4 regions of the Serratia sp. TSO36 genome follow, and region 3 is predicted to be linked to each of the others. Evidence: predicted binding sites of a transcription regulator. Region 3 holds the regulator's gene; each other region holds the start of a gene.
The links. Region 3 encodes CRP, which controls carbon source genes, mostly activating them, when cyclic AMP is high. Its sites were predicted from a motif close to ATGTGANNNNNNTCACAT; they were not measured.

Region 1 (4,395 bases), on a different contig from region 3:
CAAGGGCGTTCCGATCCTCTGGAAGGATTCAACCGGACGATGTTCGACTTCAACTACAACGTCCTGGATCCCTATATCCTGCGTCCGGTCGCGGTGGCCTGGCGTGACTACGTGCCGATGCCGGCGCGTAACGGCATCAGCAACTTCACCTCCAACCTGGAAGAGCCGGCCAGCATGGTCAACGCCTTCCTCAAGGGCGACCCTTACCGCGGGATGATTCACTTCAACCGCTTCTTCCTGAACACCCTGCTCGGGATGGGCGGCCTGATCGACGTGGCTGGCATGGCCAACCCGAAACTGGCGCGCGAAGAGCCGAACCGCTTCGGCAGCACGTTGGGGCATTACGATGTGGGTTACGGCCCGTACGTGATGCTGCCGGGCTACGGCAGCTTCACCCTGCGTGAAGACGGCGGCGACTTTGCGGATACGCTGTATCCGATGCTGAGCTACCTCACCTTCTGGATGTCGGCGGGCAAATGGGTGGTCGAGGGGATCGAAACCCGCGCCCAGCTGCTGGATTCCGACGGCCTGCTGCGCAACTCCTCCGATCCTTACATCATGGTGCGCGAAGCTTACTTCCAGCGCCACGATTTCATCGCCAACGGCGGCTCGCTCAAGCCGGAAGAGAACCCGAACGCCAAGGCGATTCAGGGCGAACTGGACGAGATCGACTCGCAGTAATCACGGGCGTCACGCCAATGAAAACCCGCCGGCAGGCGGGTTTTTTATGCCGGCGGCACGCGGCAGGCAAAGAAAAAGCGCCCCGCGGGGCGCTTTGGCATCCATCTCAGGCGAGATTAGAAGCGGTAGTTGAAGTTGGCGCCATACAGCCAGGCTTTACCTTCAGAGTTGAAGGTGTAAGGGCCTTCTTTGATGGTGACTTTCTGGCCGTGCATGTAGGAAACGCCGACGTCGACCGACGCGTCTTTGTTGAACGCATAGGTGGTACCGGCACTCAGCCAGAAGCGATCCTGATCCGGAATGGAAATCGAACGGTTCTGTGCTGGCACTGGGCTGTCATCGAAGGCGATACCGGTACGGAAGGTCCAGTTGTCGTCGTAGAAGTAGGTGGTACCCAGCGCGATGCGGTAAGCGTCTTTGAAGCCTTCATGCTTCTCGAACAGCGTTTGGCCGTTGTTGCCGGTGGCTCTCAGCTCCTGGAACTGGCTCCAGCTGGTGTAGGCCAGGCTGTAGTGGATGGCCCACTGCGGCGCCACTTTGTTGTAACCGGACAGCTCCCACATTTCCGGCAGGTGCAGGCTCAGAGAACCCGGAATGGTGTTGCCGTTGGTGCCCCACGGAAGACCTCTAGAGGTCAGCAGCGGGTTGAAGGCAGAAGGCAGGCTGCTCTTGTAATCGCCGTCGAAGTCGATTTTCACTTCAGAGCGGTAGGTGAGGCCGTAACGGTTGTTTTCATCCACTTCGTACAGAATACCGGCGTTCCAACCGAAGCCCCATTCGTCGCCTTTCAGGTGCGAAATCTGGGTATCTGCCGGGATCTGCGAAACAGGGCCGGCTAGCTGCGGCGGTAATTGGCCTGAACCGGCGATGAGCTTCGGCAATTCACCGGCGTAACGTTCCAGTTTGGCTTTGGCGTACACCGCATCGAAGCCCAGACCGAAGCTGAAGTGTTGATTCAGACGGTATGCGCCGCTGAGGTTCAGGTTGAGGGTGGTCAGATCGGTCTTGCCGCCGTAAGCGCCGGCGGTATAGCCGTCGTTGAATTCTGTCGCCAGACCGTAGTTGCTGGTGACCGAGCCGCCTACGGCGAACTGATCGTTAATCGGGTGAACATAATGCAGGTTCGGTACCCAGGCGGTCGGCGCGATGTTTTTCGAATCCAAACTGGCGCCGGAAGGGGATTGACCGGTAATGTCAACGTCCGGGTCGATGAAGACCGCGCCGAAAGAAAGTTCCGGGCGGGTATACATCATCAGCAACGCCGGGTTGCGGCTTGCCGAGGCCGCCGTATCCGCCATGGCGCCTTCGCCAGAATACGAACGTCCTAAACCAGCTGATGAGAACTCATTCAGCTGGAATCCTGCGGCAGACACGTTTGAAGAGATAATTGCCACTGCAGCTGCGAGAGCTGATTTAGTCAATAGGTTTTTCTGGCTCATGACCAAAACCTCATTATGTGTTTATTATTTAAACTATTGTTACACGAGGTAACAAGGAGCGCGGGATTGTAGGGTCCGTTATCGTTCAGACAAATCAGACCAGTGGCTGAAGTATAGGTCTGACCTGTGAAAATGTTGCAAGTTTGTTTTTGAAATATTTCTAACCTGATATCAAAAAAGAGATCTGCTTAACAAAACGCCAGCGGTAAATAACAAAATTCTTACCATTCCTTAGCAGGCGCTCATTTTTATTTGTGATTTCCATCACTTAAAACACCCATTAAAAGTAAGTGCTAGTGATTGCCGGCGTGGAAGCGTAAAATACCTGCAGAATTTTGTGGCTTTGTGCCGGTGAGTAAAACGGCAATTTGGGCTGATAACCGAGGCCTTTGAGGAGAACCAATCATGTCAGATGCAATTAATAAATGCAGCGCCCAGGAAACCGCCGCGTGTTGCTGTGTGGATGTCGGCACCGTGATGGATAACACCGATTGCACCGCGTCCTACAGCCAGGTGTTCAGCAATCAACAAGATGCGGAGGCGATGCTGGCCGCCCTGAGCGAAAAGGCGCGCGCGGTCGAATCCGACCCTTGTGACATCAGCAGTAGCATTAAACCGGTTGACGGCGGCGTGCAGTTGGCGGCCGATTTTACCTTCGCCTGCCAGGCGGAAACCCTGATCTTCCAGCTCGGCCTGCGTTAATCCCCGTTTTACCCCGGCGCCGCCTGCCGCGTGCCGGGGATTCCCTTTCCCCACACCGCCCCCGATAGAAAGTGCGCCTGCTCGCAGTTTTGATCTCTGCCGGTTTGCCAAATGTAACCGTTTGGTTAACAATGACCTCATCAGGTCAGACCTCTTTCTGCCCATTGCGCTGACGTTATTTTCTTCAGGAGCATTTATGAGTAAGGCACTGCCGTTGGTGACCCGTCATGGTGACCGCATTGCGATTGTGAATGGACTGCGTACCCCCTTTGCCAAACAGGCGACTGCCTATCACGGCATTCCGGCGGTGGATTTAGGGAAAACGGCGGTGAGCGAGCTGTTGGCGCGCAGCGGCATCGATCCGCAGCTTATCGAACAGCTGGTGTTCGGCCAGGTGGTGCAAATGCCCGAGGCGCCGAACATCGCGCGTGAAATCGTGCTGGGCACCGGCATGAGCGTCCATACCGACGCCTACAGCGTGTCGCGCGCCTGCGCCACCAGCTTCCAGGCAATCGCCAACGTGGCGGAGAGCATCATGGCCGGCAGCATCAGCGTTGGCATCGCCGGCGGGGCGGATTCTTCTTCCGTCTTGCCGATCGGCGTCAGCAAGGCGCTGGCGCGCACGCTGGTGGACGTCAACAAGGCGCGCACGCTGTCGCAGCGTCTCAAACTGTTCAGCCGGCTGAAATTCCGCGATCTGATGCCGGTGCCGCCGGCGGTGGCGGAGTATTCCACCGGCCTGCGCATGGGCGATACCGCCGAGCAGATGGCGAAGAGCCACGGCATCACCCGCGAGGCGCAGGATGCGCTGGCGCACCGTTCCCACGAGCTGGCGGCCAAGGCCTGGCGGGAAGGGTGGCTGCGCGACGAGGTGATGACCGCCTATGTGCCGCCTTACCGCGCGCAGCTTTCTGAAGACAACAACATCCGTAAAGACTCCAGCCTGGCTTCCTACGCCAAGCTGAAACCGGCGTTCGATCGCAAGCATGGCAGCGTCACCGCGGCCAACAGCACGCCGCTGACCGACGGCGCGGCGGCGGTGCTGATGATGAGCGAGTCGCGCGCCAAAGAGCTGGGGCTGCAGCCGCTGGGCTATTTGCGCAGCTTCGCCTTCGCCGCCATCGACGTGTGGGAAGACATGCTGCTGGGGCCTTCCTACGCTACGCCGCTGGCGCTGGATCGCGCCGGCATCGGTCTGGCCGATCTGACGCTCATCGACATGCATGAAGCCTTCGCCGCGCAAACGCTGGCCAACCTGAAGATGTTCGCCAGCGAAGAGTTCGCCCGTGAGAAGCTTGGCCGCAGCCAGGCGATCGGTGAGGTGGACATGGACAAATTCAACGTCTTGGGCGGTTCCATCGCCTATGGCCACCCGTTCGCCGCCACCGGCGCGCGCATGATCACCCAGACGCTGCATGAGCTGAAACGCCGCGGCGGCGGGCTGGGCCTGACCACCGCCTGCGCCGCCGGCGGGTTAGGGGCCGCGATGATCGTGGAGGTGGAATGATGAGCTTTGAAAACGCACTGCACGAACAGCGCGCCAAACCGTCGGCCTTTCAGCTGACGATTCGCC
Region 2 (4,395 bases), on a different contig from region 3:
AATAGTCGTTAATTTACCCAGCCGGCAGCGGGTTTAGCCTGCGAGAAAATAATCACCCGGGTGACCTGTTGCATTTTATTAACCTGATGTTGCGTGCGGATAAGCGAAAAACGCGAATCGATTGCGCATTATTTGTTCATTTTCGGGCGGGAAAAGAAGGGGATTGCAGCGGTGCGCCGTCGGTTTCGACGGCGCAGAAGGCGAATTAATAGCGGGTAGCGATGGCGTTGTCGTTGAAGAACGCCATGAAGTCGGCGTCCGGTTGGCGGTCGCTGATCACCCGATCGAACTGCGTCAGCGGGCCGATGCAGGCCGGTTTGGTTTTGCCGAACTTGCTGTGATCCGCCACCAGGATCTTTTGCTGCGCCATCGCCATGGCGCGATGCTTCATCTCCAGCTCGTCGAAGTTGAAGCAGGTGGCGCCGTGCTGCAGGCTGAGGCCGGCGGCGGAGATAAAGGCGATGTTCGGGCAGATGTGATCGAGCTCGTTGCGGCCGCCGACGCTGGAAAAGATGTAGTTGTTCGGCTTGAACTCACCGCCGCACAGGACCACTTTGCAGTTCGGTTTGTCCTGCAGCGCCAGGAAGGTATTCAGCGAATGACACACGGCGGTGAAGGTAAGCTCGTCGGCGATGGCGTCGATGATCGCCGGGGTGGTGGTGCCGCAGTCGAAAAACACCGTGTCGTTTTCATTGATCAACGGCGCCGCCAGCAGGCCGATGCGCCGTTTCTCCGTCACCTGCTTGGCTTTTTGATCGGAAACGAAGTAGTTGGTGACGCCGTTGCTGCGCGGATCGGTCACCACGTAGCCGCCGAGCAGCACCACCGCCGCCGGTTCGGCGCTCAGATCGCGGCGAATGGTCATCTCCGAGACCCCCAGCAGCACGGCGGCTTCTTTCAGGTGGATCTTGTCAGCGCGTTTTAACGCCTGAACTAACCGGTTGATACGTTCTTCGCGCCGCGTTTCCATAGATCCGTCTTCCCACAGGTAGTAGAGGTAAAGGGCGTGCCGGCGTTTCCGGCGTTAAACACAACGATGCGGGGCAATATCGGGCCGCATTGGCCGCCCGTATTGTCCCGCATCGTTGTGTATTGGCTATGCCCGTCAGGGCATGCCGACGATCAGTAGCTGCCCGCCGCCGGCTGGGCGCCGGATACGATGGCGACGCCGGAGCTGGTGCCGATACGCGTGGCGCCGGCGTTGATCATCTTCTCGGCGGTGGCGCGATCGCGCACGGCGCCGGAAGCTTTCACGCCCATTTCGCTGCCCACGGTCTCGCGCATCAGTTTGACGTGCTCTTCCCGAGCGCCGCCGGTGCTGAAGCCGGTAGAGGTTTTCACGAAGGCGACATCGAGTTCGCGACACATTTCACAAACCTGGACGATCTGCGCATCGCTGAGCAGGCAGGTTTCCAATATTACCTTCAACGGGATCGCCGCGCAAACCTCGCGCACGGCGGCGATGTCGGCTTTCACTTCGTCCAGCAGGCCGCTTTTCAGCCAGCCGACGTTGATCACCATATCGATCTCTTGCGCGCCGGCGGCGATCGCCGCTTTGGCTTCAAAGGCTTTGGCGACGGTCAGGCCGGCGCCCAGCGGGAAGCCGATCACCGAGCAGACTTTCACGGTGCTTTCCTGCAGCAGCTGGGCCGCCAGCGGCACGTAGCCGGAGTTGACGCATACCGCATAGAAGTTGTGCTGCTGCGCTTCTTCGCACAGTTTGGCGATCTGCAGTTCGGTGGCGTCCATCGCCAGCAGGGTGTGGTCAACGTAGCTGGCGTAATCGATGTTTTCGGTGGTCATCGCGATTCCTTAGTGAAGTTAAGACAGTAAGCCGGATGGGTAATGTGAAAATAATAACATTCAGATGCCGATAAACCTAGCGATGTTTAAAAAATGTCGACGAGATCGTCGCGAACAGGCCGTTATACGTATAACTTAAAGGCGGAGTTTTGTTATTTAAATAACATTTAACGGCTCGCGGCCTGCGCGGGCGCAACGTCGAGGGAAAAAAGATGAAGATCAACATCGAACTGGATCCTGAAGCTTTCGGGGCGCATCGGCAGGAACTGTTCCGCAATGCGGATTTCGCGGTGAGCGCGCATCGCTGCGCAGAACGCGGGCCGATGCTGACGCTGGCGAACTGCCGCGGCGCGCTGACGGTCTTGCCGTATGAGGGCCTGGCGATTTGGGACGCCGAGTTTGACGGTTATTCATTGAAATCGGGCCGCCGCAGCGCCCGCGGTCTCGGGAGAAAGCGCGCAGACGACGCGGCGTTCTGCCCCGCCTGGCCGAGCCACGACGGCGCGCCGCTGCAGATGCAGCGCGTGTGGCTGCAGCTGACGGGCGATGAGCTGACGTTGCATGGCGAAGGCGAGCGGTTGGGCGGGCGTTGGCGCATCGGCCCGGCGCTGCGTTTGGCAGCCGAGAGCGCGCAGTTCGTCATAGAGATGAAGGTCACTAACCTGGCCGAGCGGCCGCAGCCGCTGCGCTATGTGTGTCGCCTCAACTATGATTGCATTCCCGACGCGGTATTCCGCCAGAATCTGCCGACGCCGGCTTTGTTAGGGGATGCGATCGGGCAAGAACTGCTGTGCTCCGACGATCTGACGCGCTATGTGGATCAGGCCGAGTTCTTTATGCTGACGCCACAAGGCCGGCGTTATGTCACGCGCTTCGCTACCGGGCAATTCAACTATGGCCTCCGGCGCATCGCCGTTCAGGGCAACCGGCGGCTGCTGGCCTTTGTTCAGCCGGCGAACTGTCGCCCGAATGCGCCAGAGGGTGAGGCGGGGGTGATGCTGGGAGCGGGAAAAACGCGTGCGTTCTGCGTGACCACCGGCGTGGTGTGAAATCACGGGGCGGTAATGCCCCGGTCATGTTGTACGGTTACTCTTTCACCCAGCCGCGGCGAATGGCGAAGGCGAACAGGAAACGATACAGGCGCGACAGCTTGTCGGCGAGGGCATCGCCGAACAGATTCCACACCAGCTGGGCGAACAGGCAGCCGACCAGACCGAGCAGGAAACCGCCGACCATATCCAGCGGCCAGTGTACGCCGAGGTAAACGCGTGACCAGGCGATGCCGACGGCGACAATCATCAGCAGCGCACCGGACCAGACCCGGTGCCAGAACAGGAACGCCAGCGCAAAGGTAAAGATGGCGGTGCCGTGATCGCTCGGGAACGAGCTGTCCGGCGCGTGCGCCAGGAAGGTATACCCCACGCCGGCGACGAATGGGCGCTCATGCGGCAGCAGCGCGCCGATAGCGGAGGCGGCAAGCATGGCGAACAGCAGCGCGATCGTGGTTTTCGCCACCACTTCGCGCTGTGAAACCAGCTGGCTTTGCGGCCCCCACAGCCACAGGCCGACGATCAGCAGCGGCACGATAATGATCAGATCGCGCGCCAAAAAGGTGGCGAAATCGATCATCCACTCGGGAGACGCCGGGGTCGCATTGATCCAGGCGAAAATAACATGGTTTAACTGCTCCATAACCGTTACCTCATCTTGCGGCACCAATAGCCGCTAACCATCCAATAAATAACCAACTGGCTTAACCAAACCCACCAACCCGCCCACAGGTTATGGGTAAGAAAATGGGCGCCGCGCATGATCTGACCAAAGCCCATCAACATGCCGAGCGCAATGCCGCCGCACCAGCACCACCAGGCCAGGCGCGGGCGCTGCGGATAAAACAGGAAAAACAACGCCATGACCGCGAAACCGCTCGAGGCGTGCCCGCCGGGGAAACAGCGGCCGGGGCCCGGCAGCGCCGGCACCGCACCGAACAACGGGAAGGACATCGCCTTGCCGCCGTACTCGATCAGATCCCACGGACAGGAGTGCGCGCTGGTGGCCTTGAGAATGCCCACCACCAGCGGGCCGATGCCGAGAAGCAACATGCTGACGATCAGGCGCGCGCTGCGGCGATAGATGCCCCAAAACAGCGCCAGTACCGCCCCGACGATCACTATTTGCTTCAGCAGGCGGTGGTTGATCAGATCCAGCCAATCATTGTTTTGCCACGGGAAATGCCCGCTGGCGGGATCGTACCAAAAGTTGCCGATCGCCCAGTCCAGCTGTTCGCTGCGGGAGAGCCACAGGAACAGCAGGCCGCTGATCAGCAGGCCAAAAACCTGCCAACGGTAAAAGGATGCCGGCAGGGAGTAAAGGGCGGTTGTCTTAATTTGCGGTGCCGTTGAGGATTGATTTAATGACGATTCTGGATTCACGCGCAGGCTCGGTGGCAGGATTGAATAGCGCCACTGTAATCATTCCGTCTTAAGAAAACCTTAGTCCGCCGGTAAGAAAACCCTATCCGACGTTACCGCCTTCGGCTAAGGTAATCGTTTGCTTTTTTTGGGATGAGAGTGTGGTGATGAAGAATAAAGC
Region 3 (4,395 bases):
CGTGCGCGAGCTGTGCGACCAACATCAGGCGCTGCTGGTGTTCGACGAAGTGCAAAGCGGCATGGGGCGCAGCGGCAAACTGTTCGCCTATATGCATTATGGCGTGACGCCGGACATTCTCACCACCGCCAAGGCGCTGGGCGGCGGTTTCCCGGTCAGCGCCATGCTGACTACCGAAGACATTGCGTCGGTGATGCAGGTGGGCACCCACGGCACCACCTACGGCGGCAACCCGCTGGCCTGCGCGGTGGCGGAGGCGGCGCTGGACGTGATCAATACGCCGGAGGTGCTGAGCGGCATCGAGCAGCGTCATGCGCTGTATGTGCAGGCTTTGCAGCATATCGGCGATAAATACGGTATTTTCACCGCGATTCGCGGCATGGGGTTGCTGATTGGCGCCGAGCTGACGCCGCATTATCACGGCAGAGCGCGCGACTTCCTCACCGCCGCCGCCGCGCGCGGGTTGATGATCCTCAACGCCGGGCCGAACGTGATTCGTTTCGCGCCGTCACTGGTGGTGGAGCTGCAGGATATCGAGGCCGGCATGGCGCTGTTCGAGCTGGCGGTGCAGGATGTGATCAACGCCTGAAGCCCGCGCGGCATATAACGGGGCGCGGCATGCCGCGCCCTTATTGATCGCGCAGTTTGCGCTTGAGCCAAATGCCGTGGTGCGGGCGCTGGCGCCAGGCCAGCGAAGAAATGGTGTGCATCACGCTCAGGTGCGACAGAATGCGCCGCAGATGGCGCTCCATCTCGGTAACGGGCATCTCCGGATGCAGATCCGGCGGCTGCATGATGCCGCTGTTGCCGCTGCTCGGGCCGTCGTATTCCAACCGCTGTTGGCAGCTTTGCAGCGCGATTTCACAGGCCTGCAGATACGCTTCCGCCAGTTTTGGCGTCAGCATGTAGTGTTCGCGCGCCAGAATGGTCATGGCGTTCAGGTGCTCGACGATGAACTGGCTATGCGTGACCCACAGCCGCATGTCCGCCAGATAGTCCGACGCGAACCCCGGCTCCTGCATCGCCTGATTGAGCGAGGTGAATAGCGCATTGTGCGCCTGGTTGACCTGCATGCGGGTATAGGCCAACGCGGTGGCGTCCGGTTCCGGCTGTTCCAGCATCAACCGCAGCGCGGTTTGATCGTGCTCCAGCGCCTGATGGGCATTCTTGCGCAGCAGCCCGCTTTGCCACTGCGGCCACAGCCAAATGGTGCCGCCGAACGCCAACACGCAGCCGATCAGCGTATCGATCAGGCGCGGCACCAGAAAATGCGAGCCGTTCAGCGCCAGCAGCTGCAGGGTGTAAACCGCCGTGACCGTAAAGCCAATCACCGACAGCCCGTAGTTCTTGCGCGAAACCAGGTAGGCCAGCAGCGTGATCACCAGCATGATGCTCAGCGTTTCGCCTTCCGGCAGCTGCAGCTGCAGCAGGCCGGCCGCCAGCAATAGCCCGGCAATCGTGCCCAGCGCACGGTGCTGAATGCGCACCCGGGTGGCGTTATACCCGTTTTGGCTCACCAGCATGATGGTGAGCAGGATCCAGTAAGGCTTCGGCAGGTTGAACACCGCACCCAGGCTGCTGCCGACCGCCAGCGTCACGCCCAGCCGCGCGGCGTTGCGCAGGGCGGTAGACTTGAACGACAGATAGCTGGCCAGCGCCGGCCAAAACGGCAGGCGGTGCTGGCCGGGCATCAGGTCGCGGCGGTACAGCGGATGCTGGGTGCGAAGCAGGCGGGCGATGCGGCTGAAGTGGTAATAACAAAACTGGCCTACCGGGTTATCGGGATGCTGCGCCGCCATTTTTTCCAGCGCCGCCAGCTCGTGGGCCATGGAGAAGCGCTTCGAATGTTGATGATAGAGAATATCGTGCGCCACTACGCGCAGCCGGCCGGCGATCACCTGAGCATTGCGGCGAATGATTGCTTCGGCCTGGCTCTGCTCCACCAGTTTTTGCACTTCCTCCGGCAGATGCAGGCTGACGGTGATGTGCTCCTGCAGGTCCATCGCCACCTGAAAGGCGCGCTGCAGGCGCTTTTGCTCGAGGTTGTTGGCGTGCGGCAGGAAATTAAGCTGTTGGTACAACAGGCTGATCAGATCCATCACCTTTTGCTGGCGCACCAGCAGCGGCGGCAGCGCGGTTTGCGGATCGGTGTGCTGGGTCAGCAGCGAGTATTTGGCCTCGAAATAGTCTGCCAGTTCCAGGTAGAGCTGGCTCAGCGTCTCGCGCATCGGCTGCTCTTTCCACAGCTTGAACCAGAACCAGGTGAATAAGCCGTACCAGACGGTGCCGATGGCGTACAGCAGCGGCGCCTGCCAGATGGGCACCGTGCCGGCCGTGCTGAGGGCGAAGATGGCGGCCACCAGCGCCGCCGGCAACAGCCGGGCGTGCAGCGGGCTGATTTCACCGGTGACGCCGAGCAGCAGCGCCAGGCCCAGCATCAGAGCCGGCAGCGGCACGTGCCACAGTAGGGCTTGTTGCAGCAGCACGCTGCTGAAGGCGAACAGCGAGCCGCCAACCACCAGCCGTTTAAAGAAGCGCTTATGCGGCGTGTCCAGACCGGCGATATTGCAGCAGGCGGGCACCAGAGAGAACATCAGGCCGAGCTGCAGCTGGCCTATCAACAAGCCGAACAGCACCGGCAGGCACAACACCAGCGTTTGTCGCAGTGCGTAGTTGATTTCCGGGTGGTAGATCAGGCGGCGCCACATGGCAGAGAGCAGATAAAAAAACGGCGCAGATTGCGCCGTTTCTTCAGGGATTAACGGGTGCCGTAGACGACAATGGTTTTGCCGTGGGCGGAAATCAGGTTTTGATCTTCCAGCATTTTCAGAATACGGCCAACGGTTTCGCGCGAGCAGCCGACGATCTGGCCGATCTCCTGACGGGTGATCTTGATCTGCATGCCGTCCGGGTGAGTCATGGCGTCGGGTTGCTTCGCCAGATTCAGCAGGGTTTGCGCGATGCGGCCGGTCACGTCCAGGAAGGCGAGGTTGCCCACTTTTTCGGAGGTGACCTGCAGGCGGCTCGCCATTTGGGCGGACAGACGCATCAGGATGTCCGGGTTCACCTGGATCAGCTGGCGGAATTTCTTGTAGGAAATTTCGGCCACTTCACAGGCGGTTTTCGCGCGAACCCAGGCGCTGCGCTCCTGGCCTTCTTCGAACAATCCGAGCTCGCCGATGAAATCCCCCTGGTTGAGGTAGGACAGGATCATCTCTTTACCTTCTTCATCCTTGATCAGCACCGCGACGGAGCCTTTCACGATGTAGTAAAGCGTTTCGGCCTTTTCACCTTGGTGAATCAGCGTACTCTTCGATGGATATTTGTGGATATGGCAATGAGACAGGAACCATTCGAGAGTAGGGTCTGTTTGCGGTTTGCCGAGAACCATTCGCTGTTATCCTCTGTTGTTATCGCTGCCTTGTGTCACAGGGGTCAGAGTTCCCTGTAAAACCCGCCTGTAGCCGCAATCATGAGCGAGGGCTACCGGCAAGTTTTGAGGCGTGTCATAAAAATACGCTGTCGCTCTAGCATATTAACTTGCCGTAAGCGCTGCAAGCTACATTCTGTTAACATACCGGTAAAGGAGCCTTTCTCTGGGCGTTTCCCTGAAATTCAGTGTCCCGGAAAGATTTATTGCGGCTCTGTTTGTAGCACAGAGTAAGGCGGGTGTCTCGTGTTGTCTCGCTTCAGCATGATTAGCATCAGGTTACGTTGCCTGTTTCTATGCGAAAGCGTACTCTGATTTTAAGAAATCAACCGGAGTGACCAGAATGCAGGCAAGAGTTAAATGGGTGGAAGGGTTAACGTTTTTGGGTGAATCGGCCTCCGGCCACCAGGTGCTGATGGACGGCAACGCCGGCGATAAAGCACCCAGCCCGATGGAGATGGTGCTGATGTCGGTGGGCGGCTGTAGCGCGATCGACGTGGTGTCCATCCTGCAAAAAGGGCGCAACGACGTGCGCGACTGCGAGGTGAAGCTGACCTCCGAGCGCCGCGAAGAAGCTCCGCGGTTGTTCACCCATATCAACCTGCATTTCATCGTTACCGGCCAGGATCTGACCGACAAGATCGTCGAGCGTGCGGTGAACCTGTCGGCGGAGAAGTACTGCTCGGTGGCGCTGATGCTCAACAAGGCCGCCACGGTGACCCACAGCTTCGAGATCCGCCAACCGGCGTAATCGAGGCGGAGCGCGGCTCGGCGCCGCGCTCAACGCGTTTATTCGATCTTCTTGCCTTCCAGCAGCCGCTGCACCAGCGGCGCCATGATCAGTTCCATCGCCAGCCCCATCTTGCCGCCCGGCACCACTAACGTATTGATGTGCGAGATAAACGATCCCTGCAGCATCGCCAGCAAATAGGGGAAGTCAATTTGATCCAGCCCGCGGAAGTGGA
Region 4 (4,395 bases), on a different contig from region 3:
CGGGCTGCTCGCCGGCGGCGACCAGCGGTTTGCTGACGCGCCCGGTCTCGATGCAGACCATGGTCTTGTAACCGTCGTTCGGCATATCCCCCATGCTGCAGGAGAGCTCCACGCCGGGGTTCCAAGCGATGACGTCGCTCATATGATGGTGGTGAACCTCTATGGTGCGCGCGAGCGCCGGATCGCGGATCTGGCTGAAGGCCTCCGGGCGGGTATAGACGCGGTCGGTTTGGCCGACGAAGGTCACTTCGCCTTCCTGAAGCGCCTCTGCGCCGCCCGCCACCTTGTCGATATAAGGCTCGCCCAGACCCGCCACGCTGACCCGATCGATGTCGCCGACCTGGAAGTAACTGTGCAGCGCCGCCGTGGCCTGATAATCGCCGTGCGATTCCAGTTCGATTTCGCACTCCGCACCCAGCTTGAAGCGGGCAATCAGCGTGAAGGCGTGCGGCCACAGTTTGCGGGTCTGCTCATTGTCCTTCAGCGTAAAGGTCAGGATGACGCCGTTGTCATCTTCATCGTGCGCCGTCAGGCTCCAGGGCTGGTTGCGGGCAAAACCGTGGGAGGGTTGCGCCACCGGGCCGAACCACGGCCAGCAGATCGGCACGCCGCCGCGGACGGCCTTGCCTTTGGCGAAGGGGGTATTGTTGCTGAGCCAAATCACCGGCTGCTCACCGCTGGGCTGCCAGGCCAGCAAATGGGCGCCTTGCAGCGCGACGGCGGCGCGCACTTTCGGATGCGACACCACAACCACGCCCAGCTCATCGAGTTGCCGCTGGCTGATGTAAGGCGAAATCTGTTCGGAAACGGGCAGGGTGAAAATTTTCTCGTTCATTTCATGACCTATTGTTTGCCGGAGAGACAAATAAAAAAGGGCGACAAAAATGTCGCCCTCATTATCAGCTTAACATCATGCCATTACTTGGAGATGTGAGCGATCAGATCCAGAACCTTGTTGGAATAACCGGTTTCGTTGTCGTACCAGGAAACCAGTTTCACGAAGTTGTCGTTCAGTGCGATACCGGCTTTGGCATCGAACACGGAAGTCAGGACTTCGCCGTTGAAATCGGTGGAAACCACGTCGTCTTCAACATAGCCCAGAACGCCTTTCATAGAACCTTCAGCGGCGTCTTTGATGGCTTTCTTGATTTCTTCGTAGGTAGCCGCTTTTTCCAGACGCACGGTCAGGTCAACAACGGATACGTTTGGCGTCGGTACGCGGAACGCCATACCGGTCAGTTTGCCTTTCAGCTCTGGCAGAACAACGCCAACCGCTTTCGCTGCGCCGGTAGAAGAAGGGATGATGTTCTGGGATGCGCCGCGGCCGCCGCGCCAGTCTTTGTGGGACGGACCATCAACGGTTTTCTGAGTTGCGGTGGTCGCGTGAACGGTGGTCATCAGGCCTTCAACGATACCGAAGTTGTCGTTGATGACTTTAGCCAGTGGCGCCAGGCAGTTGGTGGTGCAAGAGGCGTTGGACACGATGTCCTGGCCGGCATATTTATCAAAGTTGGCGCCGCGCACGAACATTGGGGTCGCATCTTTGGATGGGCCAGTCAGAACCACTTTTTTGGCGCCGGCGGTGATGTGCTTACGTGCGGTTTCGTCGGTCAGGAAGATACCGGTCGCTTCAGCAACCACGTCAACACCCACTTCGTTCCACTTCAGGTTAGCCGGGTCTTTCTCTGCGGTAACACGGATGGTTTTGCCGTTAACAACCAGGTGGCCGTCTTTAACTTCTACCGTACCGTTGAAACGGCCGTGAGTAGAGTCATACTTCAGCATGTAAGCCATGTACTCTGCGTCCAACAGGTCGTTGATTGCAACGATCTCGATGTCAGAACGCTCTTGAGCAGCACGGAAAACAATGCGACCGATACGGCCAAAACCGTTGATACCTACTTTGATAGTCATATATTCCACCAGCTATTTGTTAGTGAATAAAAGGTTGGTTGTAAAATTACAAAAACCTTACCCAGCGTCAAGCGGAATCGTGTCAATTCTTGCGGCAAGTCAAACCGGAAGGGTGGTTTTGCACGCTTATTGCACAGTCCATTTGCGCTCGGCCTCATCCGTTATATGGGGACAAGCCGCCAAGTATAAAGTCAGCATACGCAAGATGTGTGATCGCTATCACATATCATCGTGACGTGGCCTTTATGGGCTACAGTTTAGGCCAAAAACCCCTGCAGCGGTGTTAATTTTTTGTTATTATTAATCATTGTTTTCGTTGACATTATCCACATTCAGAGATAAGCACAAATGGCTAAAGAGACAACCCCCGGTCATCCGGTCACGGAACTGAATGAAATCCAACGTTATGTGACGCAACAGCGCGGCACCGAAGCGCCGTTCAGCGGCAAATTGCTGCACAACAAGCGCGAGGGCGTGTACCATTGCCTGTGCTGTAACCAGCCGCTGTTCTATTCCGAAACCAAATACGATTCCGGCTGCGGCTGGCCGAGCTTTTATGAGCCGGTTTCCGCCGATGCTATCCGTTATCTTGATGATAATTCACATAATATGCATCGTGTTGAAATCCGCTGTGGCCATTGCGACGCACACCTGGGGCACGTTTTCCCCGATGGCCCGCAGCCGACCGGCGATCGCTACTGTGTCAATTCCGCTTCACTCAGCTTTACCGATGGCGAAAATGGCGACCAAACGGCTGGTTAAGTGGTAATTTAACCAACAAAATCGATTCAGCTAATTATTCATCCGTAAGCGAGAAGGGCTCTGATGGACGTGAAAGATCTGATTGCGGCGATGACGCCCGAGATATACCAGCGCCTGGTACAGGCGGTTGAACTGGGCAAATGGCCGGACGGCGTGGCGCTGACGCCGGAGCAAAAAGAAAACAGCCTGCAGGCGGTGATGCTGTGGCAGTCGATCAACAACGTCGATCCGCAGCACATGAGCATCGGCACCGACGGGCAGATCGTGATGAAGAGCAAGCAAGAGCTGAAACAGCAGTTCGTTGCCGAGCCGTTGGCCAAACTCAAACCGCAGTAAGGCTTCCCTAATGAAAGCGGGGCGATGTCGCCATCGCCCCGTCGATTCACCGTTTTTCGCCCTTAATTCCCAGCGATTCCGCCAGCTGCTGCGCCAGCCGGTTGTCGTCATCCGCGCCGTATTCCCAGAACATCGCACCGCCCAATCCCTGACTTTTGATGTATTCGGCCTTGATGGCCACCGAACGCGGATTCTCGTAGGAGATGGCGAACAGCGGCTTGCCTTCGGCGGATTGCAGCGTCAGGTAAGGCACTTTGGCGTCGTCATCCCAGTGCTCGCGAAAACGATGCTGCGGATCGTTGAGCAATTTACTGACGATATCGTGGTATTTAAAGTAAGTGTCTTTGCTGAGATCCAGCCCCAGCGCGTTGAACAGGGCGGTTTCTCGCGCGCTGAAGTAAGGTTGCGTCACCGGATGTTTGGCGGCGTCCGGCTTGTCCCAGTCGATACCCGCCTCGGTCGCCCGTTTCGGAACCCGGCCGTAGAAACCGATGCCCAGGTTCATCTGCGCCGGTTTCAGCCCGGCAGCCAGATAATTCTTTACCACGAAATCGGCGCTGTAGCGGTCGGCGGCCGCCACGGTTGGCCAACGTTTGGAATCGTACAGGTTGGCATTGAAGTACTGCGTGCCGTAAGCCATGTCGTAGGTCATCAGATTGATGTAGTCGAGGTAAGGGGCAATGCTTTTCACATCGACCCATTCCTGCGGGCTTTTGACGTTGGCCCCGACGGCGATGGTTAGCAGCTTGCCTTTACCCAGTGCCTGGTGAAGCTCTTTTAGCAGCAGGGTGAAGTTGTCGCGATCCGCCGGTTGGCTTTCCACCAGCCCCCAGGCGCCGTTCACCGGATATTCCCAGTCCAGATCGATGCCATCCAGCTGATACTGGGCGATCACCTGCAGCGCGGAGCGGATGAATATCGCCCGGTTTTCCGCAGTTGCCGCGGCACCGGAGAAACCGCGTGCGCCCCAGCCGCCGACCGACAGCAGCACTTTCAGCTCGGGGTTCTGTTTACGCAGTATCGGCAGCCGTTGCAGATCGGCCGTGACCTTCGGCGACAGGTAGATCTGGTGGCGGCGAGCGGGGTCTTTCAGCGCCGCATTGGCTTCGCCTTTCTCGCCGTTGTAGATCAGGCCGAACGAATAGTTGAGGTGGGTGATTTGCGTGACGTCCAGCTTGTCGATATCGCCACCGGGGCCGGCGGTGACGTCGCCGCCGCCGTTGAAGTAGCCGACGGAGAGATAAGCCGCCTGGGCCGTGCCTGCGCCGGCCATAGCCAACTGCACCGCCGCCAGCAAAGGCAGCAGTTTTCGGGTTATTTTCATGTCTGTCTCCTTGGGTCGGCAAGGCCGACCGTACCGCCAGGGGCGGTCACAATAAAGCC

Region 1: the regulator CRP is predicted to act here: its motif matches at 2,373-2,390, upstream of ACK3CV_RS17835 (YfcZ/YiiS family protein).
Region 2: the regulator CRP is predicted to act here: its motif matches at 1,846-1,863, upstream of deoC (deoxyribose-phosphate aldolase).
Region 4: the regulator CRP is predicted to act here: its motif matches at 2,122-2,139, upstream of msrB (peptide-methionine (R)-S-oxide reductase MsrB).

What each region holds. Positions count from the first base shown of each region.
Region 1 covers NZ_JBJZOU010000021.1:66,997-71,391, reverse strand. Annotated here, with positions in the region: gene mlaA (phospholipid-binding lipoprotein MlaA) at 1-681, shown strand, start outside; gene fadL (long-chain fatty acid transporter FadL) at 798-2,126, opposite strand; gene ACK3CV_RS17835 (YfcZ/YiiS family protein) at 2,526-2,822, shown strand; gene fadI (acetyl-CoA C-acyltransferase FadI) at 3,019-4,329, shown strand; gene fadJ (fatty acid oxidation complex subunit alpha FadJ) at 4,329-4,395, shown strand, end outside.
Region 2 covers NZ_JBJZOU010000010.1:345,546-349,940, forward strand. Annotated here, with positions in the region: gene deoR (DNA-binding transcriptional repressor DeoR) at 206-970, opposite strand; gene deoC (deoxyribose-phosphate aldolase) at 1,123-1,803, opposite strand; gene ACK3CV_RS08675 (aldose epimerase family protein) at 2,016-2,852, shown strand; gene ybjG (undecaprenyl-diphosphate phosphatase) at 2,890-3,495, opposite strand; gene ACK3CV_RS08685 (phosphatase PAP2 family protein) at 3,501-4,235, opposite strand; gene ACK3CV_RS08690 (5'-methylthioadenosine/S-adenosylhomocysteine nucleosidase) at 4,382-4,395, shown strand, end outside.
Region 3 covers NZ_JBJZOU010000026.1:50,211-54,605, reverse strand. Annotated here, with positions in the region: gene argD (bifunctional acetylornithine/succinyldiaminopimelate transaminase) at 1-589, shown strand, start outside; gene ACK3CV_RS23310 (YccS/YhfK family putative transporter) at 630-2,708, opposite strand; gene crp (cAMP-activated global transcriptional regulator CRP) at 2,759-3,391, opposite strand; gene ACK3CV_RS23300 (OsmC family protein) at 3,774-4,181, shown strand; gene ACK3CV_RS23295 (phosphoribulokinase) at 4,220-4,395, opposite strand, start outside.
Region 4 covers NZ_JBJZOU010000015.1:183,573-187,967, reverse strand. Annotated here, with positions in the region: gene ACK3CV_RS14300 (D-hexose-6-phosphate mutarotase) at 1-835, opposite strand, end outside; gene gapA (glyceraldehyde-3-phosphate dehydrogenase) at 919-1,914, opposite strand; gene msrB (peptide-methionine (R)-S-oxide reductase MsrB) at 2,263-2,676, shown strand; gene ACK3CV_RS14285 (YeaC family protein) at 2,740-3,012, shown strand; gene chiD (chitinase ChiD) at 3,059-4,336, opposite strand.